DNA from 4 places in the Streptomyces sp. NBC_00086 genome. Region 1 is predicted to be linked to each of the others. Evidence: riboswitches for the same ligand, from Rfam matches in the RefSeq annotation. Region 1 holds a riboswitch; each other region holds the start of a gene.
The links. A riboswitch is a leader RNA that binds a small molecule or an ion and turns the genes downstream of it on or off. The one in region 1 is predicted to bind cobalamin.
Positions count from the first base shown of each region.

Region 1 (7,430 bases):
CGTCGTACCCGTCCCTGGCCAGCTGGGCGACGTCGAACAGCCGCTGGTCCAGGACCCCGTCGTCGACCAGGCGCAGGGCGTCCACCGGAATGACGTACGTGTGCCCGGACTCGCGCCGGACCGAGAAGGTGGTCTTCTCGCGGCCGGCACCCTGGGTGATCCGGACGACGGCGCCGTCGCCGCCGACGACCACGCGGTCACCGGTGATCAGCGTCACCGTGGCCTCCGTCGACGGTTTCGCGCCGGCCTTCGCGGCGGCCTTCGTGCCCTGGTCCGAGTCCTGGTGCGTGCCCTGTGCCGTGGAGTTCGCGGCCAGTGCCGGCTGGGCGCCGGCCGCGGCCGTTCCCATGATCAGCGTCCCGGCCACAGCGGCTGTGAGCGCCGCTGTTCCCGCCCTTGTCCTGGATGCCACCCGTTTCCCCCAATTCGGAATGCGCGCCAGCGCGTTCGCCGGTATCACGCACCCGGAACGGCATTCGGTTCTCCACGGCCACAAGAGGGAGGGTGCGTTCCGCGGGGACGCACCCCAGGGGGTGATCGGAGGGGGGGGCGCCGGCGTCCTCCGGGGGCGCGTCGCGAAGGCAACCGTCCACGGCGCAATACGTTTCGTCTCAAGGTGCGGACGTCAGCCGGACCGGCCGCGGCGGGATGAGCCCCTTCCGGTATCGCCCTGACCAGCGAAGACGGTCCGCCCATCGACGGGGTCGGGTCCGCCGGCGCCCGCACCCCGGGAGGAGACTCGTCGCGTTTGATCACCGAATTCAGTGGATCTTCGGCGTGCGCCATGGCATGGTTGGTCTCACCGAAGGGGCGTAGCTCAGTTGGTAGAGCACCGGTCTCCAAAACCGGTTGTCGTAGGTTCGAGCCCTGCCGCCCCTGCCAAGTTCGCGTAGGTGTTTCATCGAAAGGGACCCCGGGAGATTCTCCCGGGGTCCCTTTTCGCTTGCCCCCGGGGCGTAGCCTCCCTTGGGTGACGAAGATCGTGACCTATGTGGAGATGACCGACCCGAGTCAGCTCGTCCCCGGCGCTCCGGTCCCGGGCTTGCGGCTCGTCGCCGTGGGCGAGGACCTGTCGCAGGTGCCCGACCTGATGGCAAGGATCGGCGCGCCGTTCCAGTGGCGCAGTGCCCGCCGCGGCCCACAGGAGTGGCAGGCGTGGTTCGCCGAGCATCCGGGCCGGACGTGCTGGCTGCTGACCTTGGCGGACGAGCCGGCCGGCATGGTCTGCTACGACCTCCATCCGGGCGCCGACGTCGAGATCAGGACCTTCGGGCTCTTGCCGGAGTTCACCGGGAAGGGGCTCGGCGGCCACGCGCTGACGCTCGCGATCCGGCAGGGCTGGACCCTGGTGCCGGGCGTGCGCCGGGTATGGCTGCACACGTCCTCGGGCGACCACTCGAACGCGCTGCCCAACTACCACCGCCGAGGGTTCCAGACCTTCAAGACCGAAGAGGACGCGTCGGATTCGGGCATGCCTTAATCAATGGCAGGCCGGCCGGGTGCGCGGACATGATCGCGCCATGACCTCACAGACGATCACAGCAGCGGCATCCGGCACCTGGACGCTCGGCGACCTCACGGTCAACCGGATCGGCTTCGGCACGATGCGCCTGACGCAGCACGGTGAGGCATTCGCGGCCGGGGCGGTTCCGCGGGACCGCGACCAGGCGATCGCCGTACTGCGCCGCGCGGTCGAGCTGGGCGTGAACCACGTCGACACCGCCGCGTTCTACTTCTCCTCGTCGCGCTCGGCCAACGAGCTGATCAACCGGGCACTGGCCCCCTACCCGGACGAGCTCGTCATCACCACCAAGGTCGGACCGGGCCGCGACCCCTCGGGCCAGTGGCTGCCGCACGCCGCGCCCGAGCAGTTGCGCGGCCAGGTCGAGGAGAACCTGCGCCAGCTCGGCCGCGACCACCTCGACGTGGTGAACCTGCGCATCGTCGGCAGCGACTCCATCGCCGAGCGCTTCGGCGCACTGGCCGACCTGCGTACGGCCGGACTCATCCGGCACCTGGGCCTGTCCAACGTCCGCACCCACCACCTCGCCGAGGCCCGGAGCATCGCACCGGTGGTCTGCGTCCAGAACATGTACGGCATCGGAGCGTCCCCCGAAGAGAAGGAGCTCCTGGACATCTGTGGTGAGCAGGGGATCGCGTTCGTGCCGTTCTACTCGATCGCCGGAACCGGACGCACCGCCGGCGCCACCACCGGACCGAGCCGTGAAGTCCGCTCCGTCGCACGCGCCCACGGCGTGAGCGCAGCCCAGATCCGGCTGGCATGGACCCTGCACCAGGGCTCCCACGTTCTGGCCATCCCCGGCACCGGCGACCTCGGCCACCTGGCCGAGAACGTCGCCGCCGGCTGCCTGCGGTTGTCCGAGGGCGAGCTCGCGACCCTGGCCGCTGACCGGTACGAGACGGCATGAGGCGGTGGCCGACCGGCCACCGCCCGGATTCCGCCCCGCCCTCGGAGGGGCTCAGTAGGTCGGGCAGAGGTTGGCCTGAACGGCCGCGACGATCAGGGCGGACTTGACGGGACCGAAGCCGTCGGGGTGGTTCGGGCCGATGAAGCGCTGGTTCGCGCCGGCCAGTCGCTTGGCCGGGTCCTTCTCGCCCTTGATGGACTGGCACTGGTCGAGACCGCGCGAGACGGCCTTGTCGTCCTTGCCGTTGACGATCTCGGGGTCGATCGCGTCGAGCGCGGCCAGGTAGGCGGCGCGCTGCGCGGGTGCGGGGCTCGGCGGGAGGCCGGTGTCGGGGCGGGCCGCGCTCGGATCGGCGCTGGGCTTGCCGCTCGGACCGGTGCTCGGCACGGTCGAAGCCGGGGCGGAGGTCTTGCCGGGGGCCGGAGCGTCGGAGTCGCTGCCGCACCCGGTGAGGGCGAGGAGTCCGGCGCCGGTGAGGGCGATGATCACATGGTGTCTGCGCATCGGGTCATGATCGCCCGGGTCCGGCACCTGTGGGGCCGCTGTCACCGGGCTGTGACACGGCCCGGCCTCGGCCGTCCCGTTCGGATCGTGCCGGTCGGGTCCGCGCCGTCCGGTGCCGCACCCCGGCGCGCTGCCGGGCGGCGCGGACCGGCACGATCCGAACGGGACGGCCTAGCCTGGGGTAATGACTGCCACCGCCGGGCGCGAGCCCCGGTCCGACCTGCGGGACTTCCTGCGTTCCCGCCGAGCCCGGATCGGCCCCGAGGCGGTGGGCGTCGCCGCTCATCCGGGAAGGCGGCGCGTGCCCGGGCTGCGGCGCGAGGAGGTCGCGCAGCTCGCGGGGGTCAGCGTGGACTACTACACCCGGCTGGAGCAGGGCCGCACCCTGCACGTATCCGCCGAGGTCCTCGACGCCGTGGCCCGTGCGCTGCGGCTCGACGCCACCGAGCGGTCCCACCTCTTCGACCTGGCCCGGCCGCAGCGGTCCCCGGGGCGCGCCGCCGACTCGGCGGGCGGCGGCCCGGGCCCCGCGGGAACCGACGGACCGCAGCGGGTCCGGGCGGGCCTCTACCGGGTGCTGGACGCCCTGGACGACGGCACCCCGGCGATGATCATGGGGCGCCGGCTCGACGTCCTGGCCGCGAACCGGCTCGCGGAGGTCCTCTACGCCGACTTCGGGGCGCCCGAGGGGGACGGGCTGGAGGGGGACGGGCCGGAGGGGGACGGGCCCGAGGGGGGCGCGGTGGGGGCGGACGCTGTGAAGTCGGGCGCCGCGGAGCTGGACACGGTGGAGCTGGACGCGGTGGAGTCGGGCGTCACAGTGGGGTCGGGCACACCGGGCCAACGCGGCCGCAACCTCGCCCGGTTCCTCTTCCTCGACCCCGCCGCCCGCGCGCTCTTCGCCGACTGGGAGAGCGCCGCGCGCGGAGCCGTCGCCGCGCTGCGCTTCTACGCCGGCCGGCACCCGTACGATCCCGCGCTGAGCCCCCTCGTCGATGAACTGGCCGCGCTGGACGCGGACTTCCGCCGCTGGTGGGCCGGGCACGACGTGCTCGAACACACTCATGGCACCAAGCGCTTCCGGCACCCCGCCGTCGGTGAACTGGCCCTGGAGTACGAGTCCCTCACCTTCCCGGACGACCCCGACCAGACCCTCTACCTCTACACGGCCGAGCCGGGATCACCCTCCGACGAAGCGCTGCGGACCCTCGCCTCCCGGCCGGCGGGAGCGGCGCGGGCGGCCGGCGCGGGGCACCCGAGGCGCTGACGCCCCGCCCTTCTGGCAGACTGGGCCGCGTTATCCAGGCGGTGCAGGACAGGAAACCGGTGCGAATCCGGTGCGGTCCCGCCACTGTGACCGGACACCCCCGCGCGGGGACCCGGGAGTCAGACACTGACGCACCGCCTCTTTCGGTTCGACCAGGGGACGCGGATCCCCCGGAGAGGCTTCACCATGTCTTCGTACCCCCGTGCGCTGCTGCGCGCGCTCCTGCCCGTCCCCCTCCTGATTCCGCTGGCCGCGTGTGGGGGATCGCCCGCCGCGCAGGACGCGAAGGCGGCGGTGGGAGCCGCGCCCGGCTTCCCGTACACGGTCACCAACTGCGGTGTCACCAGCACCTATCAGGCCCCGCCGCAGCGTGCGGTCGCCATGAACCAGCACGCCACCGAGATCCTCCTGGCCCTCGGGCTGGAGGGGAAGACGGTCGGCACGGCCTACCTGGACGATGCCGTACTGCCCGCCTACCGGCCCGCGTACGACAAGATCAAGGTCCTGGCGAAGGAGTACCCCTCCAAGGAGATCCTCCTCGGCGCCAACCCCGACTTCGTGTACGGGGGTTACTCCAGCGCCTTCGACAAGGCGCAGGGCCGCGACCGCGAGGGACTGGCGAAGTCCGGCATCAACTCCCGCCTCAGCGTGGAGTACTGCACCGAGGGCAAGGTCGGCCTCGACCAGCTCAGGACCGAAATCACCGAGGTGGCGCGGACCTTCGGCGTTCCCGAGCGCGGCGAGCGGCTCCTCGCGGACGAACGGCGCCGCATCGAAGCCGTCAGCGCACGCGTGAAGGACCGGGCCAAGCCCGCCGTCTTCGTCTACGACTCGGGCGAGGCCTCCGCCTTCACCTCGGGCGGCAAGGGCATCGGCAACGAGATCGTCGCGCTGGCGGGCGGGACCAACGTGTTCGCCGACCTCGACGACACCTTCGGCGACGTGTCGTGGGAGAAGGTCATCGAGCGGAAGCCCGAGGTCGTCCTCATCTACGACTACGGCGGCACCACCGTCGAAGCCAAGAAGCAGCGCCTGCTGAACGACCCGGCGCTGGCCCAGGTACCCGCGATCAAGAACCGGCGGTTCGTCGTGCTGCCGCTGTCCTCCGCCGTGCTCGGAGTCCGCATCGCCGACGCCGTCGAGTCGCTGGGCGGCCAGCTCCACCCCGACGCCGCGTGAGGCTGCGGGCCGCCGGCGCGCTCACCCGTACGCCGGTCGTACTGGCCCTGCTCGCCGTCGCGCTGGCAGCGTCGGCCCTGGCGGGGCTGGCCCTGGGACCGGTACGGATCCCTCCGGGTCAGGTGCTCGACATCGTGCTCGCAGGGCCGGGGCCCGGCGGGGGAGCGGGCGCCTTCGGAGCGATCGTGTGGGACGTCCGGATGCCGCGCGTCCTGCTCGGGGCCGTCGTCGGCGCGGGACTCGCCGTCGCGGGAACCGTGCTCCAAGCCCTCGTGCGCAATCCGCTCGCCGACCCGTTCCTGCTCGGAGCCTCCTCCGGGGCCTCGGCCGGAGCCGTGCTGGTCATCGTCTTCGGCGCCGGGTTCCTCGGCTTCGCGGGCGGCGCCGCCGTACCGCTCGCCGCGTTCGCCGGGTCGATGGGCGCGCTCGTCGCCGTCTACGCGATGGCCCGGCGCGGCGGCGCCATGACCACCGGCCGGCTGATCCTCGCCGGAGTCGCCGTCCAGTACGTGCTGTCCGCCCTGACCAGCCTGATCCTGGTGCTGGCAGCCCACCCCGACCAGATCCGCAGCGTGCTGTTCTGGACCCTCGGCGGGCTCGGCGGTGCACGCTGGGGCGAACTCGCCCTGCCCGCCGGCGCCCTGCTCCTGGGCACCGCACTGCTCGTCGCCCTCGCCCGGCCGCTCGACCTGCTGCTCGCGGGGGAGGAGGGCGCCCGGACGCTCGGGCTGGACACGAGCCGGTTCCGGGCCGCCGTGTTCGTCCTCACCTCGCTCGTCATCGGCGTACTGGTGGCCTACAGCGGGGCGATCGGCTTCGTGGGGCTGATGGTGCCGCACGCCGCCCGGATGGTCGTCGGCGCCGGACACCGGGCGCTGCTGCCCGTGGCCGCCCTGGGCGGGGCGGTGTTCCTGACCCTGGCCGATCTGATCGCCCGTACCGCCGCCGCACCGGAAGAGATTCCGGTCGGCGTGGTCACGGCGCTCGTCGGCGGGCCGTTCTTCCTGTGGATGCTGCGCAGGTCCACCCGTACCGAAGGGATCGTGGGATGACGGCCGGGGCAACGGAACTCGCCGTCGAGGCCGTGCGTTACGAGATCGACGGGCAGCCGCTGCTGCACGGGATCGACCTCACCGCCCGCCCCGGCGAGACGGTCGGAGTCGTCGGCCCCAACGGCAGCGGCAAGACGACACTGCTGCGCTGCGTCTACGGCACCCTGCGCCCGACCGGCGGGCGCGTCCTGCTGGACGGCGTGGACGCGGCCTCGCTGGGCGTCAAGGACCGCGCCCGGCGGGTGGCGGTGGTGCCCCAGGACGCGGCGGGCACCTTCGGGCTGACCGTGCGCGAGGTGGCGGCCATGGGGCGCAGCCCGCACAAACGGTTCTGGGAGCAGGACGGACCGGACGACGTGCGCCGCGTCGCGCGGGCCCTGGACACCGTCGGCGCGGGCACCCTCGCGGGCCGCCGCTTCGACGGGCTCTCGGGCGGCGAGCGCCAGCGCGCCCTGGTGGCCCGCGCCCTCGTCCAGGACCCCGGCCTGCTCGCCCTGGACGAACCGACCAACCACCTGGACATCCGCTACCAGCTGGAGATCCTCGGCCTGGTCCGCGCCCTGCCCGCCACCGCCCTGCTGGTCCTGCACGACCTCAACCTGGCGGCGATGTACTGCGACCGCCTGTACGTCCTGGCGGGCGGCCGCGTGGCCGCCTCGGGCACCCCGGCCGAGGTGCTGACGGAGCCGTTGCTGGCCGAGGTCTACGGGGTCCGCACCCGCGTCGGCACCCACCCGACGACGGGCGCGGTCAACATCGTCTACCTTCCGGAGGATGGGGACCGAACGGGGTACTGAGACGGACGTGACGGCGGGTTGGGAAGACCTGGAGTTCGGGGAGGCGGTGAGCCGGCGGCTGCGCCAGGACCGACGGGAGGGCCTGAGCATGAACCGGGCCGCGCCCGACGAGATCCTGGTGGGGCTCCTCGGCATCAGCGACCAGCTGCTGTACCGCGCGGACCTGCCGCAGGCGGTGGTGGAGGCCGCGATCGCGCACCCG
Region 1 covers NZ_JAPELZ010000001.1:487,678-495,107, reverse strand. Annotated here, with positions in the region: gene OG276_RS02160 (S8 family peptidase) at 1-349, opposite strand, end outside; tRNA gene OG276_RS02155 (tRNA-Trp) at 807-882, shown strand; gene OG276_RS02150 (GNAT family N-acetyltransferase) at 971-1,480, shown strand; gene OG276_RS02145 (aldo/keto reductase) at 1,521-2,429, shown strand; gene OG276_RS02140 (hypothetical protein) at 2,481-2,933, opposite strand; gene OG276_RS02135 (helix-turn-helix domain-containing protein) at 3,118-4,200, shown strand; cobalamin riboswitch at 4,212-4,349, shown strand; gene OG276_RS02130 (ABC transporter substrate-binding protein) at 4,387-5,379, shown strand; gene OG276_RS02125 (iron ABC transporter permease) at 5,376-6,431, shown strand; gene OG276_RS02120 (ABC transporter ATP-binding protein) at 6,428-7,228, shown strand; gene OG276_RS02115 (PE-PGRS family protein) at 7,206-7,430, shown strand, end outside.

Region 2 (7,430 bases), 3.4 Mb from region 1:
GTGGACCGGCGCCGGGATCAGCGCCTGCCTGGACCTCTCGCTCGCCCTGGTGGCCGAGGACTTCGGCGAGGCCGTCGCCCTGCGCGTGGCCCGGCAGCTGGTGATGTACCTGAAGCGGCCGAGCGGGCAGAGCCAGTTCAGCGTCCCGCTGGAGCCGCCCTCCGCGACGCGGCGCGCCGAGGACCTGCGGCACTACATCCGGCGGCACCTGGGCGGCCGGCTGAGCCTGGCCGACATCGCGGAGTACGCGCACGTCAGCGAGCGGCAGTTGGCCCGGATCTTCAAGTCCGAGCTGGGCATGACCCCGGCCGCCTACATCGAGTCGGCCCGCGTGGAGCTGGCGCGGGGCCGGCTCGAAACCACCGATGCCACGCTCGAACGGATCGCCTCCGCCTGCGGGTTCGGCACGGCCGACACCCTCGTACGGGCCTTCCGCCGCACGCTCGACACCACGCCGACGGAGTACCGGCTCCGCTTCCGGACGGCCTGAGGCGCCCGCCTCCGCGCTACGCGGCTCCGCGCGCGGCCGGGTCGAGGGAGTCGACGTCCTCCATGAAGCTGAGCATCCGGGCGTTGACCAGCTCGGGGTGGTCGAGCTGCGGGCCGTGCCCGGTCGCGGAGACGATCTCGGCGCGGGCTCCGGGGATCACCCGCGGCACCCGCTCCAGCTGGCGCTTCGGGTGCACGAGCAGGCTCCGCTTGCCCATGATCAGGTAGAACGGCGTCCGGATCGTGCCCAGTTCCGCGTCCGACAGCGGCAGCGGGGCGGGGCGCTTGATCCGGAAGGCGCGGACGCCCGCCTGGATCCACCTCCGCAGTTCGGGGACGACCAGGACCGGCTGCTCCAGCCACTTGGCCAGCGTCGGGCGCAGCGCCTTGGGGGCGAAGGTGGCGAAGAGACTGGCGAAGATCCACACGAAGAAGCGCAGCCCCACCTTCTCCAGGCCGCCCGGGTCCAGGGCGGTGACCGAGGCGAGCCGGCCGGGGCGCAGGTGCACCTGGTTGATGACCAGCCAGCCGCCGTAGGAGGAGCCGACCAGGTGGACGTGGTCCAGGCCGAGCGCGTCGAGGGCCTCGTCCATCCACTGGGCCGCGCGCTCGGGCTGCCACATCGGTGCGCGGTGCATACTGCGGCCCGGGTCGCCGGGGGTGTCGAGGGCGTAGACGGGCCGGTCGGCGCTGAGGGCCACGGTGTTGGGGTACCACTGGGCCGAGCAGCCGCCCGAGCCGTGGATCAGGACGATGGGCGTACGGGACTCCGCCGCCGGGTCCGTGGGGCCGTACCGGTAGACGTGCGTGGTCCCGAAGCTGGTCTCCACGTCCGTCTCGGAGCGGGCGGGCGCCCCCTTCGCGTAGAGCGCGTCGCAGGCGGCGAAGTAGCGGTCGCGCAGCTCGTCGCTCACGTAGCGGCCGATGTCACGGCGGGGCTTGTTGTCGGGCACGGGGCACCTCCTGGAGGACCGGGGATCCGTTCTTCGTGATACGACCGTACCATGATGTTGATACGGCGGTACCATGAAAACGAGCCGCGGGCTCATCACCCACGGGCACCGACGGGCGGAGACACCAGAACATGCCGAAACGCGTGGACCACGAGGAACGGCGCACCCAGATCGCCGAGGCACTCATCCGCGTCGCCGGACGGCGCGGGCTGCACGCCGTCGGCATGCGCGACGTGGCGGCCGAGGCCGGAGTCTCCCTGCGCCTGGTCCAGTACTACTTCCAGACCAAGGAGAAGCTGCTCTTCTACGGGCTCCAGCACCTGACCGACCGCTTCACCACACGGGTCGGCGCCCGCCTGGCCGCCGCCGGCCCCGACCCCGGCCCGCGCGCGACGATCGAGGCCCTGCTGCTGGCCTCCCTGCCGACCGACGAGGAGAGCCGCACCTTCCACCTCCTCTACAGCTCCTACTCGATCCTGTCCGTGACCGACGAGGCCCTCGCCGCCCAGCCCTTCATCGACAACCCCGACGCCGCCGAGAACGCGGTGGCCGGGCTGATCGCCCAGGCCCAGGAAACCGGCCTGGCCGACCCGGACGTCGACGCGCGCACGGAGGCGATCAGCCTGCTCGCCATGGCGGCGACCATGGGCACCAGCATCCTGGTCGGCCAGCGGGGCCCCGAGTCGGCCGTCGCGGTGCTGCGCCACCACCTGGACCGGATCTTCAGGACGGGCACACGGAGTCCCGCAGGGGACGCTCCCCCGTCGTGAGGTACGCGGTGACCGTGCGGTCGGAGCAGGCGTTGCCGTTGCCCAGGTAGACCCCGTGGCCGCCGTGGTCGACGGTGAGCAGCCGGGCGCGCGAGCCGAGGGCTTCGCGCATCTTCAGGGAGGCGGTGTACGGGGTCGACGGGTCGCGGAGGTTCTGCACCATCAGGATGTTCGAGGGGCCCCGGTCGGTGATGCGGGTGGGGCGTTCGGCGGGGGCGTCGGGTGACGTTCGCCGGCATCCCGGCCGTCAGGGGGTGCGCGGCGCGGTCCGCGGCCACTGCCCGCTCGTACCCGGAGACGTTCTTGGGCCAGGCCACGACGTTGCAGATGACCCCCACCATCAGCGACGCGTCCGAGTCGGGGAGCACCGCGGCGAGCTCCTTGGGCAGCTCGGGGACCGCCCCGGGGTCCCGGGCCTCGCGGACGAGGCGGGCGAAGGCGGGGAACTGGGCGTCGCCGTAGAGGGCGGTCTGCAGGGCCTGGCGCAGCATCGTGCCCGTCAGCGGCAGGCCGGGTACGTTCGAGGGCTTCGGGGAGCGGTCCAGCTCCGCAGCGAGGGCCAGGAACAACGGGCGTACGTCGTCCGGGTGGTCGGCGAGCCGCAGCCCCTCCCCCGCCCGCGCCGGGTCCGCCGCCCAGGCCGCGAAGTCGGGGAAGCGGTCGTCGGCGCCCTGCGCCATGTTCGCGAGCCAGCCGCGCGCGACCCGCGTCGGGTCGGGGTCCCCGCTGCTGTCCAGCACCAGGCGGTCGGTGCGGTGCGGGAACTTCTGCGCGTACACCGCCGTCACGTAGGTCCCGTAGGAGACGGCCCACACCGAGAGCTTGCGCTCGCCGAGGGCCTCCCGGAAGCGGTCCATGTCGCGCGCCTGGTTGGCGGTGGTGAAACTGCGCAGCTCCGCGCCGCCGTTCGCGGCACAGGCCTCGGCCACCCGGCGGGAGCGGTCGACGTTCTCCGCGATCCCCCCGTCGGCGCCGGGCCAGGAGCGCAGGGTCGTCAGGCGCCGGTCGGCCGCGTCCAGGCCGCATTCGGCGGTGACGCTGCCGCCGACTCCGCGCGGGTCGAGCGCGACGAGGTCGTACGCGCCGTCCAGTTGCCCCGCCAGCGCGGCCCCCTTCTGCGAGAGCCGCTGCACGCCCGAGCCGCCCGGCCCGCCGGGGACCACGGCCAGCGTCCCGCGCCGGGCGGCGGGACGGGTGCTGGGCAGCCGGGACACGGCGAGGTCGACGTGCGGGCCGGCCGGGTCGGCGTAGTCGAGGGGGACGGACAGCTTCGCGCACTGCTGGCCGTCGAGGTGGCCCGTGTGGGTGCACGCCGTCCAGGCCAGGGTGGGCGCGGCGGCGCGGCCGGCGGCGGTGGCGGCCGCGGCGCCGGCGGTACCGGTCAGCGTGGCCGCCACGGCCGTGGCGGCCAGGGCGACGAGTGCGGTCTTGCTGCGGTAAGTGGTCATGAAACGAGGATGGTTGGGCATCCCCGGCCATCACATCCGGGAGCCGGGAAGGTCGTTCGGGGGGCTAGCCCCCCGGCGAGCCCCCCGTCAGACCACGACCACCGCCACTGCCGCCGCACCCATGAGCGCGGCGGCGGAGTGGATGGCCGCATGGCCGTAGTCACCCGACCAGAGGTGGCGGGCCAGACCGGCGACGGCGGTCAGGCCCGCGATGATGCCGATCTGCGCGAGCAGGGTGACGGTGGAGAAGGGGGTCAGCAGCAGGAGCACCGCGTTCAGCCAGAACGGGGCCGCGCCCGTCCAGCCCCGCCACTCCCGCACGTCTCGCCACTGCTGCCGGTTGGGCAGGTGCGGCAGGCGAAGCCAGTGCGGCAAGTGAAGCCAGTGCGGCGCCTCCCGGCGGCCTTTGGGTCTTCGATGGTCCCCGAGCTCTCGGGTCGCCGTCGCCACCGCGCCGTCACCAGCCTCTCATTCACTTGCACGCAAGACGTCAACTCGCAGGCTGTACAGCCTCCTTGGGTGTTGCGGCGGGGACAAGAGCCCGTTCGGCAAGAAATCCGAAAGCCAGGCCGAAAGTTCCCCACATCGCGGCCTGAATGGCGAGCGAGGCGAGCCGGAACTGCCAGACGAGCGCCGCCGGGAAGCCCGTCGGCACCTCGTTGATGCCGGGCAGGAACGCGTAGGCGACGGCGACGGCCACCACGAAGGCGAGCGAGGCTGCGATCGAGGCGTTCCAGTTGCCCAGGCGCGGCGCGAGGCGCCGGCCCAGGATCAGCGCGGCGGCCGCGAGCAGCAGGCCGAGCGCGAGCATCAGGACGTAGAGGGTGGTCCGCTGGACCGTGGTCTCGGGGTCTCCGACGGCCGGCGGGTTGGCGGGGTACTTGAAGAACGGCACCAGGGTGACGGTGACGAACAGACCGCCGGAGACCAGCAGCGCCGTGGCCCGGGGGCCGAAGCGGCCGATCCGGCCCAGGGCGTAGCAGTAGACGAGCGCGGCGATGCCGCCGAGCGCGATCCCGTAGAGCAGGGTTCCGGTGCCCAGCCCGGCCGTGGCCTGGAGGGCCCGGCTGACCGGAGCCGCCTCGGCGTCACCGTGATCGTGGGATCCGGCTTCCTCCAGGGCGATCGCCGCGTCGACCTGGGACTCGCCCAGGAAGTACGCGACGAGGAACGCGGCAACTCCGGCGAGCAGGCCGGCGAGCATGCCCCTGATGAGGAGCACGCGGGGGGAAATGGGGTTCATGAAGTTTTCGGTCCCTTGCGGATCGGTGGATCAGTGGCAGGGGAAGCCGAGGAGGTGGCGGCCGTCGTGCATCCACTCGTGCACGGTGTCGCCTTCGAAGATCGCGGTGGCGCCCTGCTCGGCGCCGACGAGGTAGAGCAGGACCAGCATCAGAACGCCCACGAACAGCGCCCAAGGGGCCAGGGTGGAGAGGGAGATGGGTGCGACGGCCAGCGGGGCGGCAGTCGTGGGCACGGCGGAGTCGGCCATGGCAGGAACCTCCAGAGGGAACACGCGTCCCGGTCAGTGGTGCTTGCGACGACGGTGGCGGGTCTGACTTTCCTCCCCCTCCGGGAGGATTCACAGTGGCGCGACCGTGCCGGATTCTCAACCGGACTTCCGTCATACCGTCGTCTTGTCGTCCGCCACCGTACCGCTCTTTATGGCGGCCTTACAGCGTCCTTGCAGGAGGGTTCCGTCTCACCGGCTCGTCGCACCGGCTCGTCTCACCGGCGCGTCTCACCGGCCGACGGCGTCAGCCGATGGCGTCGACCACCTCGCCCAGGCCGACGAACTTGAAGCCGGTCGCCTCGCGGTCGCCGTCGCCCGGGGTTTCCCGGCCGTCCTGGACGACGAGCAGGCCGCGGGGATAGCGCGTACCGAGGGGGGCGTTGAGGGCGGCGGCGCCGTCGCAGACCTCGGAGCCGTCAAGGGTGGCGGAGGCCGCGGTGATGCGGAAGGCGCCCTCGAACTCGTTGTGGTCCTCGCGCTCGCGGTCGTAGGCGACGAAGGTGTCGTCACCCTGGCTGGAGGCGAGCAGGTAGCCGTCGCCGTCGGCCTCGGTGACCAGGGTCAGGCCCTCGACGTCGGCCTTCAGGCGCTTGCCCCCGTAGCCGGGATCGGCGCCGGGCGCGCACTCCTCGGTCTCCTCGTCGTAGGTGCCGGGCACGCCGTACTCGCGCACCTTGTCGATCAGCTTCGGCGTGCCGCCGAGGCCCGCGTCGATGCGCCAGATCCCGACGTCCTCCTGCCCCGCGTACAGGGTGCCGTCCGCGGGGTCGACGACCATGCCCTCGATCTGCGGCAGTTCGCCCGGCTCGGCACAGGGCGTCCAGGAAGCGCCGTTCGGCAGGCGGAAGGAGGACGGCAGGTCCAGCGTGCGCACCTGGCGGTAGTCGACCGTGCCTGCGGGGGTGGCGACCAGCTCCAGCAGGGCGATCCGGGTGCGGTTGCGCTGACTGACCGCCGCGTAGGACCGGCCGCTCTTGCGGTCCGTCCAGGTGGCCAGGCCGTACGCGGTCTTCTGCTCGTTGATCTCGGCCTGGTCGGCGGAGAAGACCGGGCGCGCTCCCGGGTCGGTGACGTCGGTGAGCGGGCCGCCGGGCCGGTTCCGGTCGATCCGGTAGATCCGCAGCCGGTCGTTGCCCCGGTCGCTGACCACCGCGACATCGGCGCGCCCGCCGCCCAGGCGCAGGCCGCTGACCAGGTCGACGTTGTTGAAGCGGCCGGGTGCGTCGTCGGCGCCCGGTCCGGCCGGGGCGGGCAGCGACTGCACCTGCCGGGCCTCCAGGTCGTAGACCCGCAGGCCGCCCTGCTTGGCGGTCGCGATCACCAGGCTGCGGCCCGGGTCGGCGGCGTTGCGCCAGATCGCCGGGTCGTCCGCGTTGGCGTCGCCGCCGGCCTCGTCGTCGTACAGCGGCGCGGTCTCGGCCCTGGGCCGGACGGTGCCGATCGAGGAGGCCTGTGCGGGGAGCGCCACGGACCCGGCGAGTGCCGTGCAGAGCACGAGTGCGGAGGCGCGGGCGGCGAGACGTGTGGTCAATGTTCTTCCTTTATGAGGGTTTTGCCCTGAGAGGAAGACGCTCGCGGGGTTGATTGTCATGTCCGCACCCAACAGATGGCCGATGGTTGAACGCGGTGCGAAACCCCGGAAGAATCGGACGGTGCACCCCACCACCGTACGAGTCCGTCTCGTGATTCCGCCTCTGGACGAAGCGGGGCGCCTCCACCGCTTCCCGTCCGCAGATCCGTGCCCCGGGCACGAAGGGCTGCGCGGGCAGGACCACGGCGCCTGGGCCGGGCGGGCCATGGACGACGTGGCCGGGGAGGACCCCGAGGGGCTGCGGAGGTGGATGACCGACACCGCGTACGCGCCCCCGGGCGGCGGCGAGTCGGTCGAGACGCTGATCGCGCGGGTCGGCGCACACCTGGGCGCGCTGGCGCCGGGGACGCACCGGGCGGTGGCCGGGCAGGGCGTCGTACGGGCGGCCGTGGTGTGGGCCCTGGAGCTGCCGGCGGCGGCCTTCTGGCGGCTCGACGCACGCCCGGGGTCGGTGACGACGCTGACGGGGCGCTCCGGGCGCTGGAACCTGCTCGTGGGCGGGCCGGAGGATCCGCCGGGCAGTCCCTGACTCCCCGCCTCACTCACCGCCGCCTCCGCCGTCGCCGCCTCCGCCGCCTCCGCCGCCGTCGGAGTACGAGCCCGAGTGCGAGCCGGGATCGGAGTCGCCGTCCATGCGCGGCAGCCTGCGCCCCGACGTCGGGCCAC
Region 2 covers NZ_JAPELZ010000001.1:3,912,511-3,919,940, forward strand. Annotated here, with positions in the region: gene OG276_RS17440 (GlxA family transcriptional regulator) at 1-490, shown strand, start outside; gene OG276_RS17445 (alpha/beta fold hydrolase) at 507-1,442, opposite strand; gene OG276_RS17450 (TetR/AcrR family transcriptional regulator) at 1,574-2,212, shown strand; partial or broken gene OG276_RS17455 (alpha/beta hydrolase) at 2,166-3,660, opposite strand; gene OG276_RS17460 (hypothetical protein) at 3,748-4,035, opposite strand; gene OG276_RS17465 (CbtA family protein) at 4,151-4,903, opposite strand; gene OG276_RS17470 (CbtB-domain containing protein) at 4,934-5,152, opposite strand; cobalamin riboswitch at 5,191-5,327, opposite strand; gene OG276_RS17475 (phytase) at 5,418-6,704, opposite strand; gene OG276_RS17480 (histidine phosphatase family protein) at 6,826-7,293, shown strand; gene OG276_RS17485 (TIGR04222 domain-containing membrane protein) at 7,303-7,430, opposite strand, start outside.
Region 2: linked by a shared signal. The riboswitch ahead of OG276_RS17470 (CbtB-domain containing protein) and the one ahead of OG276_RS02130 (ABC transporter substrate-binding protein) in region 1 are both predicted to bind cobalamin.

Region 3 (7,430 bases), 6.8 Mb from region 1:
GCGCTGGCCGGACCGGACGGGCCCGGCGCGTGGGTGACCGCGCTGCTGTCCGGAGCGGTCCTGCTCGCCGCCGGGGTGGCCGCGTGCGTGGTCGCGACGGCCGCGAAATGGCTGCTGGTGGGCCGCCACCGGGTGGGAGAGCACCCGCTGTGGAGCGGCTTCGTGTGGCGCAACGAACTGGCCGACACCTTCGTCGAGGTCCTGGCCGTGCCCTGGCTGGTCGGCTCGGTGCCCGGGACGCCGGTGCTGTCCCTGTGGCTGCGCGCAATCGGTGCCCGGATCGGCCGCGGCGTGTGGTGCGAGAGCTACTGGCTGCCCGAGACCGACCTGGTCGTCCTGGGCGACGCGGTCAGCGTGAACCGGGGCTGCGTGTTGCAGACGCACCTCTTCCACGACCGGATCTTGAGGACGGATACTGTGGTCCTGCGTGAGGGCGCCACCCTGGGCCCGGGCGGAATCGTCCTGCCCGGGAGCACGGTCGGGGCCCGCAGCACTCTGGGTCCCGCCTCCCTCGTGATGGCCGGGGAATCCGTTCCCGCCGACACCCGCTGGCTGGGCAACCCGATCGAGGCGTGGCGGTCCTGAAGGGCGGGTCCGGGCGCCGGGAAACCGGGCGACCGGGCCCGGCACCACCAGCACGTCGTACGAGCACAACGCAGGGAGCGGAAGCGGCAGTGAACGGCCAGAAGACAGCGGCATCGGACCCGTACTTTCCGGCCAACGGCGACCCCCGTTACCGCGTGCACCGGTACGAACTCGCTCTGGAATACCGTCCCGGCCCCAACCGGCTCGCCGGGACGGCCCGGCTCAGTGCCATCGCCGGGCGGGCGCCGCTCACCGAGTTCCACCTCAACCTGGCCGAGTTCAAAATAGGCCGCGTCCTCGTCAACGGCAGGGCGCCGCACTACAGCCACCGGGGCGGCAAACTCCGCATCCGGCCGCCCAAGCCGCTGCCCGCCGGCGCCGCCTTCACCGTGGAGGTGCACTGGGCGGGCAACCCCACACCGGTGCGCAGCCCCTGGGGCGGCCTCGGCTGGGAGGAACTGACCGACGGCGCGCTGGTGGCCAGCCAGCCGGTCGGGGCGCCCTCCTGGTACCCGTGCAACGACCGGCCCGCGGACAAGGCCTCGTACCAGATCTCGGTCAACACCCCCTCCGCGTACACCGTCGTGGCCGGCGGCAGGCTGCTCACGCGGACGACCCGCGCCTCCACCACCACCTGGGTGTACGAGCAGCCGGCGCCGACCTCCAGCTACCTGGTCGGCCTGTCCATCGGCATGTACCAGACGGTGCTGCTCGGCGACCCCGGGCTCGGCGGCGTCCCGCAGAGCGCCCACGTACCGGCGCATCTGCTGCCCCGCTTCTCGCGCGACTTCGCGCGGCAGCCCGCGATGATGCAGCTGTTCGAGGAGCTGTTCGGCCCCTACCCCTTCGGCGAGTACGCGGTGGTCGTCGCCGACGAGGAACTGGACGTGCCGGTGGAGGCCCAGGGGCTCTCCCTGTTCGGCTCCAACCACGTGGACGGCGTACGCGGCTCCGAGCGGCTCATCGCCCACGAGCTCGCGCACCAGTGGTTCGGCAACAGCGTGACCATCGCCGACTGGCGGCACATCTGGCTCAACGAGGGCTTCGCCAAGTACGCGGAATGGCTCTGGTCGGAGCGCTCCGGCGGCCGCACCGCGCACGAACTGGCGGCCGCCGCACACCGCTTGCTCTCCGGGCAGCCGCAGGACCTCCTGCTGGCCGACCCGGGACGCAAGCTGATGTTCGACGACCGCCTCTACCAGCGCGGCGGCCTCGCCGTGCACGCGATCCGCTGCGCGCTGGGGGACGGCCCGTTCTTCCGCATGCTGCGGGAGTGGGCCACCGTGAACCGCCACGGCGTGGTCACCACGGCCGGTTTCACCGCGCACGCGTCCCGCTACGCGCTCGAACCGCTGGACGACCTGTTCGCGGCCTGGCTGTCGGCGCCGGGCCTCCCGCCCCTGCCCGCGCCGGCGGCGACGGCCTAGAGCCAGCCCTTCTTCTTGACGAAGACGAAGGTGCCCAGGGATGCGGCGAGTACGGTGCCCAGGAGGACCGGCAGGGCGAAGAAGTTGTCGAAGCCGTACTCGTTGAGGTGCTCGAAGTTGGCGCCCGGGATCGCGGCGAAGGTGGACGGAATGACGAACATGAGGGTCAGCGCCGTCAGCTTCCGGTTCTCCACGGTGGACTTGACCTGATCTTCCGTCAGGGCGTTCAGGCGGTCCATGTCCCGGTTGAAATCGCGCAGTTCGTCGCGGATCTCGTGCAGGACGGCCAGGGCCTGGGCCTGCTCATCGGCGGTCGAGGCGGCGTCGGTGCGGGTGTTGGTGTTCGTGCTGATGGTCATGACAGTGCTTCCTTCTGGTGAACGGGGACGTGCGGGGAAATGGGCGTGACGGTGCGCGAGACCTCGCGCGGACCGGACGGAGCGGCCTGTGGACGCCCCGGAAAGGGGTGGGTGGAGGAGCCCGGAGCATGCCGGACGAGCCCGCCGCAAGGGCTGGGCGCGGGGTTGCCGGAACGGGCCGGGCAAGGGTGAGCGGCCGGGCGGCGAGCGCCGACGGGCCGTCGGGGGTGGAGCGAGAGCTCTGGCTACGCGGAGGTGCGGCTCAGAGCGCGGCGCAGGACGAGGCGACGCGGCGCGGGTGGTTCAGCGGACTCGGACTGTGATCCATGGGGCGATCGCCTCCTCTCGGCAGGGCATACGGCATACGCGGTCGCGGCCATCGGCCATCGAATGGGCGAGCGCAGTGCACTCACGGGCGGCGACACCTCAACGCTAACAGCAGCTCAGGGGCCCAATCCGGGTCTTTGGTCCCACGGGCCGGGCCAAAGGTCCCCTCCGGCGGGGACGCGAAACGCCCCGCCCGGGCCGCCGCGGCCGGGGTGGAGTCCGGGGCGCGGCGGGCCGGGCGGGGCGTGCGGGGCCAGTACCCGAGTGCGGTGCCGAGGGCGGCGCGCACACCGCTGCGGCCCGGATCCGGGGGAGGAGACCCACCGGTCCGGGCCGAGACGTCGCGGCGACGGGTGGGTCTCAGGCCGCGAAGACCTCGCGGAGCTGCTGCTCCTGCGTGCCGGAGAGGTTGGAGCGGATCAGCTGCGCCTGCCCGCCGGGGAAGGAGGCGCGCACCCGCTCGACCACGGCGTCGGAGGAGAGCAGGAACAGTGCGGAAGTCCCGGGCTTCACCTCGGACTTCACGTCGTCGATGAACTGGTCGTCGATCCCGACGTCGGACAGCGATCCACCGATGGCCCCGGCTGCCGCACCCACGGCGGCGCCGAGCAGCGGCACGAAGAACAGGAGCCCGAAGAGCATCCCCCAGAAGGTGCCGGACAGCGCGCCGGCTCCCGTGAGGCTGTTCAACTGCTGGGTCTTCGGCTTCCTGGCGTCTTCGTGCCAGGTGACGACCGCGGCGTCGTGCACCTGTATGAGCTGTTCCTTCTGCAGGGCGAGCAGGGCGGACTCCGCCTGCTGGGCCCCCTCGGGAGTGGGGAACTTCCAGACGGTGAGAGTGGTGGATGCCACGTAACGCTCCAGTTCCTGGACGGTGTTGCCGGTGTCCAGTACACCCTAGAATCAGACAATCCACCACAATTGGTATAGTCGTGACTCCATGTCATCTGCCGGGCCGTCAGCGTCACTCGCCCGTTCGGCCGTACCCGGCCGTCCGCGCGCCCCGCTTGCTTCTCGGCAGGCCTCTCCGTGTCTCATCTCACCGTCCGGCATGCGGGAAGTCGTGTTCATTCACCGGGCGTCCGCCCTACTGTGGGCCTCGCAGCTGGTTCGCCCCCGTCCGCCAGGCGGGATGCGTCGTAAGAGGGAACCCGGTGGGAATCCGGGACTGCCCCGCAGCGGTGAGCGGGAACGACCGCCGTCATACGCACTGGGACCGGAAGCGGTCCTGGGAAGCGACGGCCATTAGGTGCCCGCCGGGAGACCGGCAGGCGAGCCCGCGAGTCCGAAGACCTGCCCGTTGCCCGTGCGCGAACGACCGCGCACGGTTTCCCGGTGACCTCGTGGGCGGGTCGGCGTGCTTCAGGCGGATCCTCCCGTCGCGTACCGAGCCGTACGCGACCCCAACACCCGCCCGTTCCCGCACCCTTCGCGTCCGCGACCCGTCACCGGGCCATGGAGACACGCTCGCGAAGGAGAGTTCCGTGACCACCGAGTCCGCAGCCGCGCCCGTAGGGGCCACCGTGTACGGGTACCCCCGCCAGGGACAGAACCGGGAACTGAAGAAGGCGGTCGAGGGCTACTGGAAGGGCCGCGTCACCGCCGAAGCCCTCCGCGCCACGGCCCGCGACCTGCGCCGGACCAACTGGGCCCGGCTCGCCGAGGCCGGCATCACCGAGGTTCCCACCGGCGACTTCTCGTACTACGACCACGTCCTGGACACCACGGTCATGGTCGGCGCGATCCCCGACCGCCACCGGTCCGCCGTCGCGGCGGACGCCCTGGACGGCTACTTCGCGATGGCGCGGGGCACCCAGGACGTGGCCCCGCTGGAGATGACCAAGTGGTTCGACACCAACTACCACTACCTGGTGCCCGAACTGGGTCCCGACACCGTCTTCACCGCCGAACCCGCCCGGCAGGTGGCCGAGTTGAAGGAGGCCCTGGCCCTCGGCCACAGGGCCCGCCCGGTCCTGGTCGGACCTGTGACCTACCTCCTCCTCGCCAAGCCCGCACCCGGCACGCCCCCCGGCTTCGATCCGCTGGCCCTCCTCGACCGGCTGCTCCCCGTCTACGCACGGGTCATCACCGAACTGCGCGCTGCCGGCGCCGCCTGGGTCCAGCTCGACGAACCGGCCCTGGTCCAGGACCGCACCCCGGCCGAACTGAACGCGGCGGCCCGCGCCTACCGCGAACTCGGCGGCCTCAGCCTCGCCCAGCGCCCCAAGCTGCTCGTCGCCTCCTACTTCGACCGGCTCGGCGAAGCGCTGCCCGTACTGGCGAAGGCGCCCGTGGAGGGCCTCGCCCTCGACTTCACCGACCGGGCCGCCGCCAACCTCGACGACCTCGCCGCGGCCGGCGGCATCCCCGGCAAGCGCCTGGTCGCGGGCGTGGTCAACGGCCGCAACATCTGGATCAATGACTACCAGCAGTCACTGGCGACCCTGGGCACCCTGCTCGGCCTCGCGGGCCGGGTCGACGTCGCCGCGTCCTGCTCCCTGCTGCACGTCCCCCTCGACGCGGACGCCGAGCGGGACACCGACCCGCAGATCGGGCGCTGGCTCGCCTTCGCCCGGCAGAAGAGCACCGAGATCAGCACGCTGGCCCGCGGACTCGCCCGGGGCACCGACGCGATCGCGGCCGAACTCGCCGCGAACCGGGCCGACCTGGCCTCCCGCGCCGCCTCCCGGATCACCCACGACCCGGCCGTCCGCGCCCGCACCGCCGCGATCACCGACACCGACGGCCGCCGCCTCCCCGCCTACGCCGAACGGGCCGCCGCCCAGCGCGCCCACCTCGGCCTGCCGCTCCTTCCCACCACCACCATCGGCTCCTTCCCGCAGACCACGGAACTGCGCACCGCCCGCGCCGACCTGCGCGCGGGACGCATCGACACGGCGGCCTACGAGGACCGCATCCGGGCCGAGATCCGCGAGGTCGTCGCCTTCCAGGAGAAGGCCGGCCTCGACGTACTCGTACACGGAGAGCCCGAACGCAGCGACATGGTCCAGTACTTCGCCGAACAGCTGACCGGCTACCTCGCCACCCGGCACGGCTGGGTCCAGTCCTACGGCACCCGCTACGTCCGCCCGCCGGTCCTCGCCGGAGACATCTCGCGCCCCGACCCGATGACCGTGCGCTGGACCGCGTACGCCCAGGAGCAGACGGCCAAGCCGGTCAAGGGCATGCTCACCGGCCCCGTCACCATGCTCGCCTGGTCCTTCGTCCGCGACGACCAGCCGCTCGCCGCCACCGCCCGCCAGGTCGCGCTGGCGCTCCGCGACGAGGTGGCCGACCTGGAGGCCGCCGGCACCTCCGTCATCCAGGTCGACGAGCCCGCCCTGCGTGAAACCCTGCCGCTGCGCGCCGCCGACCACGCCGGCTACCTGGCGTGGGCCACGGAATCCTTCCGCCTCACCACCAGCGGCGTCCGTCCGGACACCCAGATCCACACCCACATGTGCTACGCGGAGTTCGGGGACATCGTCGAGGCCATCGAGAACCTCGACGCGGACGTCATCAGCCTGGAGGCGGCCCGCTCCCACATGCAGGTCGCGGACGAACTCGCCGGCGCGGGCTACCCGCGCGAGGTCGGCCCCGGCGTCTGGGACATCCACTCTCCCCGCATCCCCTCGGCCGGGGAAGCGGCGACCCTGCTGCGCAAGGGACTTGGGGCGATCCCGGCCGAACGCCTCTGGGTCAACCCCGACTGCGGCCTGAAGACCCGCGGCTGGCCCGAGACGCGGGCCTCGCTGGAGAACCTCGTCGAGGCGGCCCGCAGGGTGCGCTCGGAGGTGGCGCCGAGCGCCTGACCTCCGTGGGGCGGCCGGCATCCGGGGCGCCCGGGTGCCGGCCGGGGGGCGGCTCTACCCGCCGGGTGAGGCGGCCCAGATGAGGGGGTACCGCTCGCTCCCCGCCCGGTCGACCCACTGCAGCCGGTCCCGTACGATCCCGCGCCGACCTTCAGGGATCCGCTCCGCCAGCCTGCTCAGCAGGTCGCGCATCCTGCGCAGGGCCATCGGGGAGCCGGCGGCGGAGAAGAGCAGGTCGTCGACGGCCGTGCGCACGTAACGCTCCCAGTCCGGCACCGGGAGCGTGACCCGCGACCGTCCGCCCTCGTCGGCGAAGTGGCCGATGCCCAGCTCCACGCCGGCGAGGCGGGTCAGCAGGTCTTCGAGCCGGTCCATGCTCTCCACCGCGGTGGCCGGGTCGTTGACGGCCGGGGAGAGCGCGCGCAGCGCGATGTCGGCGAGGAGCCTGAAGGGCAGGTCGGGGTCCTGGTCGAAGGTGCGCTCGACCCCGGTCTCCAGGGCGCCGCGCAGCGCCGCCTCGGGGAGCTCGCCGCCGGTCACCTCGGCGAGCGTCATGCCCCGCGACACGGTCGCTCCGGGGGCGACGAGGAAGGTGATGGAGCAGTCGTGCTCCCTGGCCAGGCCGACCAGGGCGCGTACGTCGATCTGCTGGACCACCACGGCCGGTCCGGACCAGAGGACGGCGGTGGCACCGGCCGCCGGGGGAGGCGAGGCGTGGCACGTGGGTGCGGCCGTGGCCGCGACCGTGGCCGCTTCCGGGTCGTACGGCCGTACGTACACGTCATCGAACAGCCGGTGCGCGCGCGTGGCGATCGCGCTCAGGGAGTGGCCGAGCTGGATCGAGTGAAAGGCTCTCGTCTGCAGGGTCCGCATGAGGGCGAGCGCGATCAGGGTGAGCACCATGGCGGTGCCGGGAACGA
Region 3 covers NZ_JAPELZ010000001.1:7,269,958-7,277,387, forward strand. Annotated here, with positions in the region: gene OG276_RS32965 (Pls/PosA family non-ribosomal peptide synthetase) at 1-585, shown strand, start outside; gene OG276_RS32970 (M1 family metallopeptidase) at 675-2,012, shown strand; gene OG276_RS32975 (hypothetical protein) at 2,009-2,371, opposite strand; gene OG276_RS32980 (DUF1269 domain-containing protein) at 3,059-3,550, opposite strand; cobalamin riboswitch at 3,788-4,014, shown strand; gene metE (5-methyltetrahydropteroyltriglutamate--homocysteine S-methyltransferase) at 4,183-6,510, shown strand; gene OG276_RS32990 (DUF2254 family protein) at 6,565-7,430, opposite strand, start outside.
Region 3: linked by a shared signal. The riboswitch ahead of metE (5-methyltetrahydropteroyltriglutamate--homocysteine S-methyltransferase) and the one ahead of OG276_RS02130 (ABC transporter substrate-binding protein) in region 1 are both predicted to bind cobalamin.

Region 4 (7,430 bases), 1.9 Mb from region 1:
CGCCGCAGCTCCGCGGCCAGCCCCTGCGGCCCGACCACCGCCGCCGCCCGGATCCGCAGCAGCAGGGGATCGCGCACGGGCTTGGGATCCTGACGCTCCCCGACCCACCGCGCCAGCTCCCCGCTCCCGGCGGGCAGCACCTCGTACTCCTTCTTCTGCCCCCGTACGGGCCCCTCGCTGGGCAGCGCCCGGATCAGCCCGGACTCCTCCAGCCGGCCGAGTTCGCGGTAGATCTGCTGGTGCGTCGCGGACCAGAAGTACCCGATCGACTTGTCGAACCGCCGGGTCAGCTCCAGCCCCGACGAGGGCTTTTCGAGCAGGGCGGTGAGGATGGCGTGCGGGAGCGACATGCGGCCATCCTAGGTTTGCGGCAGGTCGAGGACCGCGATCCCGTTCTCCACGGCGACGGCCAGCCGGATCCCGTCGGGGTGCAGGGCCGCGACCGGGGTCGGGACGTGCGGGACCCCGTAGGACCCCTCCCGGCGCGACACCGGGACCTCGGGCCACTCGGCCAGGACGGCGCCCGTACTGGCATCCACGAGGCGGGGGTGCCCGCAGAGGCTGACCACCCGGTCGCCGCCGCAGGCGAGCAGGGTCCCCGCCGTGAACCCGAGCCGGCTCCGGTGCAGCCACCGCACTTCGGCGGCGGACCACACGCCGATCTCGCGCGGGCCCAGGGCCACCGGTTCCTCGTCGTCCTCGCGGCGCTCGTCACCGAGCACCTCCTCGCCGGAGGCGACGGCGACTCGGCCACCGTCCAGCCAGCAGGCGGCGACGACCTCGCCGTCCACCCCCTGGGGCCGGGACACCCGTCCCCAGCAGTCGAGTTCGGCGGCGCCGGCCACCGCCGCGGCCAGGTCGAAGACCCGAACCGCGCCGAACGGATACCACTCCCACCCCGCGGACAGCAGCCGCCGCCCGTCCGGGCTCACCGCGAGCCGGGAGTGGAAGACGTCCTGTGTGTACCGGGCGGCGGGGGTCAGCCGTTCGCCCGTGGCCGCGTCCTCGGTCACGAGGATGTCGAACTGGTCCGGGCAGTGCACCAGCACCTCACGGCCGTCCGGCAGTGCGCCGAGCGCGACCGGGTAGTCGTACTCCTCGGCGTGGTAGAAGCTCCGGTCCAACTCGCGGACGATCTCCGCCCCTTCGAGGAGGAGGGCCTTGGTGCCGCGCTCCTCGTAGACCACCGTCCAGCGCCCCGAGGGCGAGCGCACCGCGCGGTCGAACCGGTAGGAGAGCACGGGGCGGAAGTCGTGTTCGCGCCCGTCCGGCGCCCAGCGGCGCAAGCCCCCGATCGGGTCGACCAGGTCCTCGCCCTCCCAGAAGAGGGACTTCGGCTCCGAGGTTGCCTTCAGCGTCTTCATGGACGCGCAACCTACCTACCGCCAGGCGGCCAGCGCCTCCGGGTTTCGGGGGCCGGGGGAGTCCGGAGCGAGCAGGCCGTGGGCCCGCAGGACGGCCGTGACCGCCGGGGACCAGGCCGGGCGCAGCCCCGCCGAGGTGAGCAGGTCCGGGTCGGACAGGAGCGCCTCGGCCGGGCCGAAGCGGATGCCGGACGGGGTCAGGACCGCCGCGTCGTCGGCCCAGCGGACCGCCAGGTCCACGTCGTGGGTGGCCATCACCACCGTCGTGCCGGCGGCGCGCAGGCCCGCGAGGACGTCGAGGAGCCGCTCCTGGCCGTCCGGGTCCAGGCCGGCCGTCGGCTCGTCCAGGATCAGTACGCGCGGAGCCATCGCCACCGCCCCCGCGATCGCCGCGCGCTTGCGCTGGCCGTAGGAGAGCAGGTGCGTGGGGCGGTCCCGGACGTGCGTGATGTCGAGTGCGGCGAGGGCCGAGTCCACGCGGGCACGGACCTCCGGAGCGGGGAGTCCCAGGTTCATCGGGCCGAAGGACACGTCCTGTTCCACCGAGGCCGCGAACAGCTGGTCGTCGGGGTCCTGCACCACCAGCTGGACGGACGTGCGCAGCCGGGTCAGTCCGGCCCGGCCGTACGAGACCTCCGTGCCGTCCAGCCGCAGCGATCCCGCGCCGGGCCGCAGGCCGCCGCTCAGCAGCCGCATCAGCGTGGTCTTGCCGCTGCCGTTGCGGCCCAGCAGGGCTAGCGCCCGGCCCGGCGCGATGGCGAAGTCGACGCCGGTCAGCACCGCCGGGCCGTCCTCGTAGGCGTAGCCCGCGCCGGACAGCTCCACCACCGCGTTCGGTGACGGGTCCGGCGACGGGTTCGGCGACGCGTTCACAGGGAGAGCCCCTTCAGGGTGAGGGTCAGGGTGATCAGGGCCGCCAGCAGCCCTGCGGTGGCCGCCAGGAAGCGCCACGACAGGGCCGCCTCCGGTACGAGGACCCGCAGCGCGCCGTCGTAGCCGCGTCCGGCCAGCCCCGCCTGGAGCTTGGCCGCGCGGTCGAAGGCCCGTACGAAGGAGGTGGCGGCGAGCCCCGCCAGGGAGCGCCACACCGCCGCCCGGCCGGTGTGACCGAGCCGGGCCGCCTGGGCCCGGCGGACCTGGGCCATGGAGTCGAGCAGCAGGAAGCCGATCCGGTACATGACCAGGGCCACGTCCACCACCGGGGCCGGCACCCCGGCCCGGACCAGTCGGGGCAGTACGTCGGAGACCGGGGTGGTGAAGGCGAACAGCAGCAGCCCGAGCGAGGCCGCCGAGGTGCGCAGCAGCAGTTCGGCGGCGAGCCGCGGGCCGTCGGGGGCCAGGGACACCGGCCCCGCCGGGCCGCCGACCGCGAACAGCAGCGGCAGCGCCCCGGTGAAGCAGAAGCCGAGCGGGATCCGGAAGGCCCGCCAGAGCTGCCGGCCGGCCACCCCGGCCGGGCCGAGCAGCACGACGAGGGTGGCGGCGGCCACCAGCGGCCCGCCCGGCCAGGGCGGCAGGCACACGGCGGTGACGGTCAGCCCGATCCCGAGCAGTGCCTTCTCCAGCGGGTGCCGGCCGCGCCAGCGACTGCCGTGCGCGGCCACGTCGATCGGCAGCACCGCCTAGGCCTCCGGGGCGGTGGCGGCTGCGGCGGCGGCCGCTCCCTGGCGGCGGCCCTTGCGGACGCCGAAGTAGTACGCGAGCACGCCCGCGCCCAGCGCCGCCTGCAAGGCGAACAGCGCGGACTCGATCTCGGCCGAGGGGGGCTCGTACAGAGGGGAGAACCAGGGCTCGTAATCCGGCTTCAGCTCGGTGATCGCCGTCTCCGCCTGAGCGTCGGCGCCCGCGAAGGGCTCCTCCTTGCCCTCGCCCAGCCCCAGGGCGATCGGCAGCACGGCCAGCGCCGCCACCAGGAGCAGCAGCAGGCTGTTGATCTTCGCGTTCTTGGACATCCCGCTCATCAGGCCGCCGCCTTCTCTTCGGTACGGGCGGAGGTCAGCTTCGCGACGCCCAGCCGGACCAGGTCCGACTTGCTCGACGCCATCAGCAGCCGCATCACCAGGACGGTCAGCAGCCCCTCGCTCACCGCCAGCGGTATCTGCGTGACCGCGAAGATCCCCCCGAACTTCGCGAGCGAGCCCGGGAATCCGGAGGCCGGGTCGGGGAAGGCCAGGGCGAGCTGCACGCTGGTGACGCAGTAGGTGACCAGGTCGGCGAAGAAGGCGCCGAAGAACACGGTCACCATCAGCGGGAGACCGGACTTCCGCAGCAGCCGGTAGACGGCGTAGCCCGCCCAGGGCCCGGCGATGGCCATGGAGAAGACGTTGGCGCCGAGGGTGGTGAGCCCGCCGTGTGCCAGCAGCAGCGCCTGGAAGAGCAGGGTGATCGTGCCGAGCACCGCCATGATCGGCGGCCGGAACAGGATCGCCCCGAGCCCGGTGCCCGTGGGGTGCGAGCAACTGCCCGTCACGGATGGGATCTTCAGGGCGGACAGTACGAAGGTGAAGGCTCCGGAGGCGCCGAGCAGCAGCGTGCTCTCCGGGTTGGCCTTCACCTCGCGGGTGAGCGCGCGGACGCCGTGGACGACGAAGGGGGCGGACGCGGCGCCCCAGGCGACCGCGTGCAAAGGGGGCAGGAACCCCTCGGCTATATGCATGAGTAGGGAGACCTCTCCAGCACCTCGTGGATGGACAACGCGCCCCGGCCGGTCTCCTGGCTCACGGGTTGACGTCCATGCTCCGCCTTCCCGGGCAGCGCGGAACCTCCCGCGCAGCCCAGTGGCTTTCCCGCAGGAGTGGAGCCGGACTTCCCGATCACAGTGGCGAGGGCCGCACCGGTTTCCCACCGGTTTCCCGAACACCAAGGCCCGCTGACCCTAGTCGGCCGCGCGGACCGGTAACAACCCGCCCCAATCGCGCCGGGCGGCGGCCGGATTCCGCTTGTGCGTCACACCATGTGTCGGCGTCGTCGCCGTCCGACTCAATGCCCCGGGCTGAAAAGGGAGTTCCGTAGGCCCGTGACCGCCGAGGACGGGCTGCCGCGCGTCGCCGCACTATTCCGGCCGCGTGTTCCACCCGGACGACCCGGACGGGTGCGGCCGGGTGGCGGGCCTGCCGGGCGCCGGTGAGGCTGGACGGGTGGCTACCGGAGGAGCGCGACGATGACTTACAACGCCATGTCTCACGACGACCTGCGTGCCGTGGTGATCAACTGCACCCTCAAGCGGTCGCCGGAACAGAGCCACACGCAGGGCCTGATCGACATCAGCACCGGCATCATGAAGCGCCAGGGTGTCCAGGTCGAGGTGCTCAGGGCAGTGGACCTCGACATCGCGACCGGCGTCTGGCCGGACATGACGGAGCACGGCTGGGAGACCGATGAGTGGCCGGTCATCTACTCGAAAGTCATGGCCGCAGACATCCTCACGCTGGCTGGGCCCGTATGGCTGGGTGACAACTCCTCGGTCATGAAGAAGGTGATCGAGCGCCTGTACGCCTGCTCGTCGATCCTCAACGAGCTCGGCCAGTACGCCTACTACGGTCGGGTGGGCGGGTGCCTGATCACCGGCAACGAGGACGGCGCCAAGCACTGCGCGATGAACGTCCTGTACAGCCTCCAGCACCTCGGATACGTCATTCCGCCGCAGGCGGACGCGGGCTGGGTCGGTGAGGCCGGCCCGGGCCCGTCGTACCTCGACCCCGGCTCCGGCGGGCCGGACAACGACTTCACGAACCGCAACACGACCTTCATGACCTGGAACCAGCTCCACCTGGCGAGGATGCTCAAGGACACCGGTGGCATCCCCGCCCACGGAAACCAGCGCTCCGAGTGGGACGCCGGCTGCCGGTTCGACTTCGAGAACCCCGAGCACCGTTGAGCTCGGGCCGCAAGGGACGCGGTCCAGGGCGTCAGATGAGGTCGCGGTGGCGGCCCACCTGGGTGGAGAAGAGGTAGAGCGGGGGCAGGAGGGCGGCGGCGCAGACGGTCCAGAGCGCGGTACGGGCGCCGAACTGGGTGGCGAGGAGGCCGGCGGTGAGCGCGCCGAGCGGCAGCGCGCCCCAGGAGACGAAGCGGACCGTGGCCATCACGCGGGACAGCAGTTCCGGGGGCGACTGCGTCTGCCGGTAGGTGCGGGTGGTGATCGAGCCGATGACGGTGCCGAAGGCGAAGCCGGCGTTGCCCAGGGCGAACCAGAACGCGTCCCCCGCCGACGTGGTCAGCGGGGCGAGCAGGAGCAGCGCGCCGCCGGCCAGGTCGGCCAGGATGATGCCCCGCGCGGTGCCGAGGCGCGTGGTCACGCGGACCGCGACGGCGGCGCCGGCGAGCGCGCCGACTCCGTCCATGGCGAGGACGAGACCGAGCTGCATGGAGTCGAGGCCGGCTCCGCGGACCAGGTAGAGGGGGGTGAGGGTGACGAGGGCCGCGTTGAGGAAGTTGGCGGCGGTCGCCCAGATCATGCAGGGGCGCATGACCGGGTGCTTGGTGACGTACCGCCATCCCGCGCGCATCAGCCGCAGCGCGCTCTCGCTGGTGCGGGGCACGGGGCGGCTCTCGGGGAGGGTGCGCAAGAGCACGGCGGAGGCCAGGTAGCTGGCGGCGTCCACGACGATCGCGCCGACCGGGCCCGTCGCACCGATCAGGACGCCGCCGAGGGAGGGGCCGCCGGTGTCGGTGACGGCGTGCGTGCCCGACATGACGCTGTTGCGGGCGGCCAGCTGCCGGGCCGGGACGACGGCGGGCAGGAAGGTCGAGTTGCCGATGTCGAACAGCACGGTCGCCGAGCCGGTGACGAGCGCCGCGAACACCAGGTGCGGATACGTGAGTGTGCCGATCCACCAGGCGAGCGGCAGTGATCCGAGCGCCGCGAACCGTACGAGGTCGAGCGTGACCTGGAGTCGGCGCAGCGGCACGCGCTGCGCGAGGACGCCCGCCGGAAGGCTGAGCAGCAGCCAGGAGACCTGCCCGGCGGCGGCGAGCAGGGCGACCTGGAAAGCGGTGGCGTCCAGAACGGTGAGGGCGACGAGCGGCAGGGCGAGGACGGTGACGGCGGTGCCCGCGCCGCTGACCGTGGCGGCGGCCCAGTAGCGCCAGAAGACGCCCGGCGACGAGGTCTCCCGTTCGTCGTCGCGTCGGTCGTGCTCGTGGATCACTTGTGTTCCGCTCATGCGGAGCCCACCCCCGGGTCTTGTTAGTCTCTTTTGGGAACTCACTCGCTCCAGGTGAGTTTCTATCCGGAACTGACCTCATGGCGCAAGATGGTCCCGACGAACGGCCGCCGTGCGCGCAGGAGGGGAGACGTGGTGATGAGGTCGATCCCCGAGCGGGACGCCGCCTGCGCGATCGCGCAAGCCGCGGCGGTGGTCGGCGACTGGTGGAGCCTGCTCCTGATCCGGGAGACCGCCCGAGGGCACCACAGGTTCGACGCGCTCCAGGAGGAGCTGGGCATCTCCCGGAAGGTGCTCGCCGAGCGCCTGGCGCACCTGGTGGAGACGGGGGTGCTGGAGAAGGTCCCGTACCAGGAGCGGCCGACGCGGCACGAGTACCGGCTGACCGAGAGCGGCCGGGGCCTGCTGCCGGTCCTGCTGTCGATGCAGGACTGGGCCGACCGCTGGCTCCTCGGCGACGGCTCTCTCAGCGGCACCGCCGGCGAGACGAGCGCGTCGGCGCGGCGCGTCGCGGACCTGACGGGCCTGCGGCTGCCGCGCCTGCGGCTGCCCGGTCACCGGGACGGCGCGCCGGTTGACCCGGTGGCCGACGCCGTGGCCACCGTCCTGTTCTGCTATCCGGCGACCGGGAGCCCCAGCCCCCTACCGGAGGGCTGGTCGCGCATCCCCGGCACCGTCGGCTGCACACTGGAGAACCGGCTCTTCCGGGACGCCTACGAGGACTTCCGCGCCGCGGGCGCGGAGGTGCGCGGCGTCAGCACCCAACGCCCCGATGAACAGCGCGTGTTCGCGAACCAGGAGGGCATCCCCTTCACCCTCCTCTCCGACGTCGACCTCCGCCTCGCCGCCGCCCTGCGCCTGCCCACCTTTCGTGCCGGACAACTGCTGCGGCTGAAGCGGA
Region 4 covers NZ_JAPELZ010000001.1:2,430,482-2,437,911, reverse strand. Annotated here, with positions in the region: gene OG276_RS10635 (PadR family transcriptional regulator) at 1-350, opposite strand, end outside; gene OG276_RS10630 (hypothetical protein) at 360-1,364, opposite strand; gene OG276_RS10625 (energy-coupling factor ABC transporter ATP-binding protein) at 1,380-2,237, opposite strand; gene cbiQ (cobalt ECF transporter T component CbiQ) at 2,234-2,983, opposite strand; gene OG276_RS10615 (energy-coupling factor ABC transporter substrate-binding protein) at 2,987-3,316, opposite strand; gene OG276_RS10610 (energy-coupling factor ABC transporter permease) at 3,325-4,020, opposite strand; cobalamin riboswitch at 4,049-4,243, opposite strand; gene OG276_RS10605 (flavodoxin family protein) at 4,525-5,241, shown strand; gene OG276_RS10600 (MFS transporter) at 5,273-6,529, opposite strand; gene OG276_RS10595 (winged helix-turn-helix transcriptional regulator) at 6,668-7,430, shown strand, end outside.
Region 4: linked by a shared signal. The riboswitch ahead of OG276_RS10610 (energy-coupling factor ABC transporter permease) and the one ahead of OG276_RS02130 (ABC transporter substrate-binding protein) in region 1 are both predicted to bind cobalamin.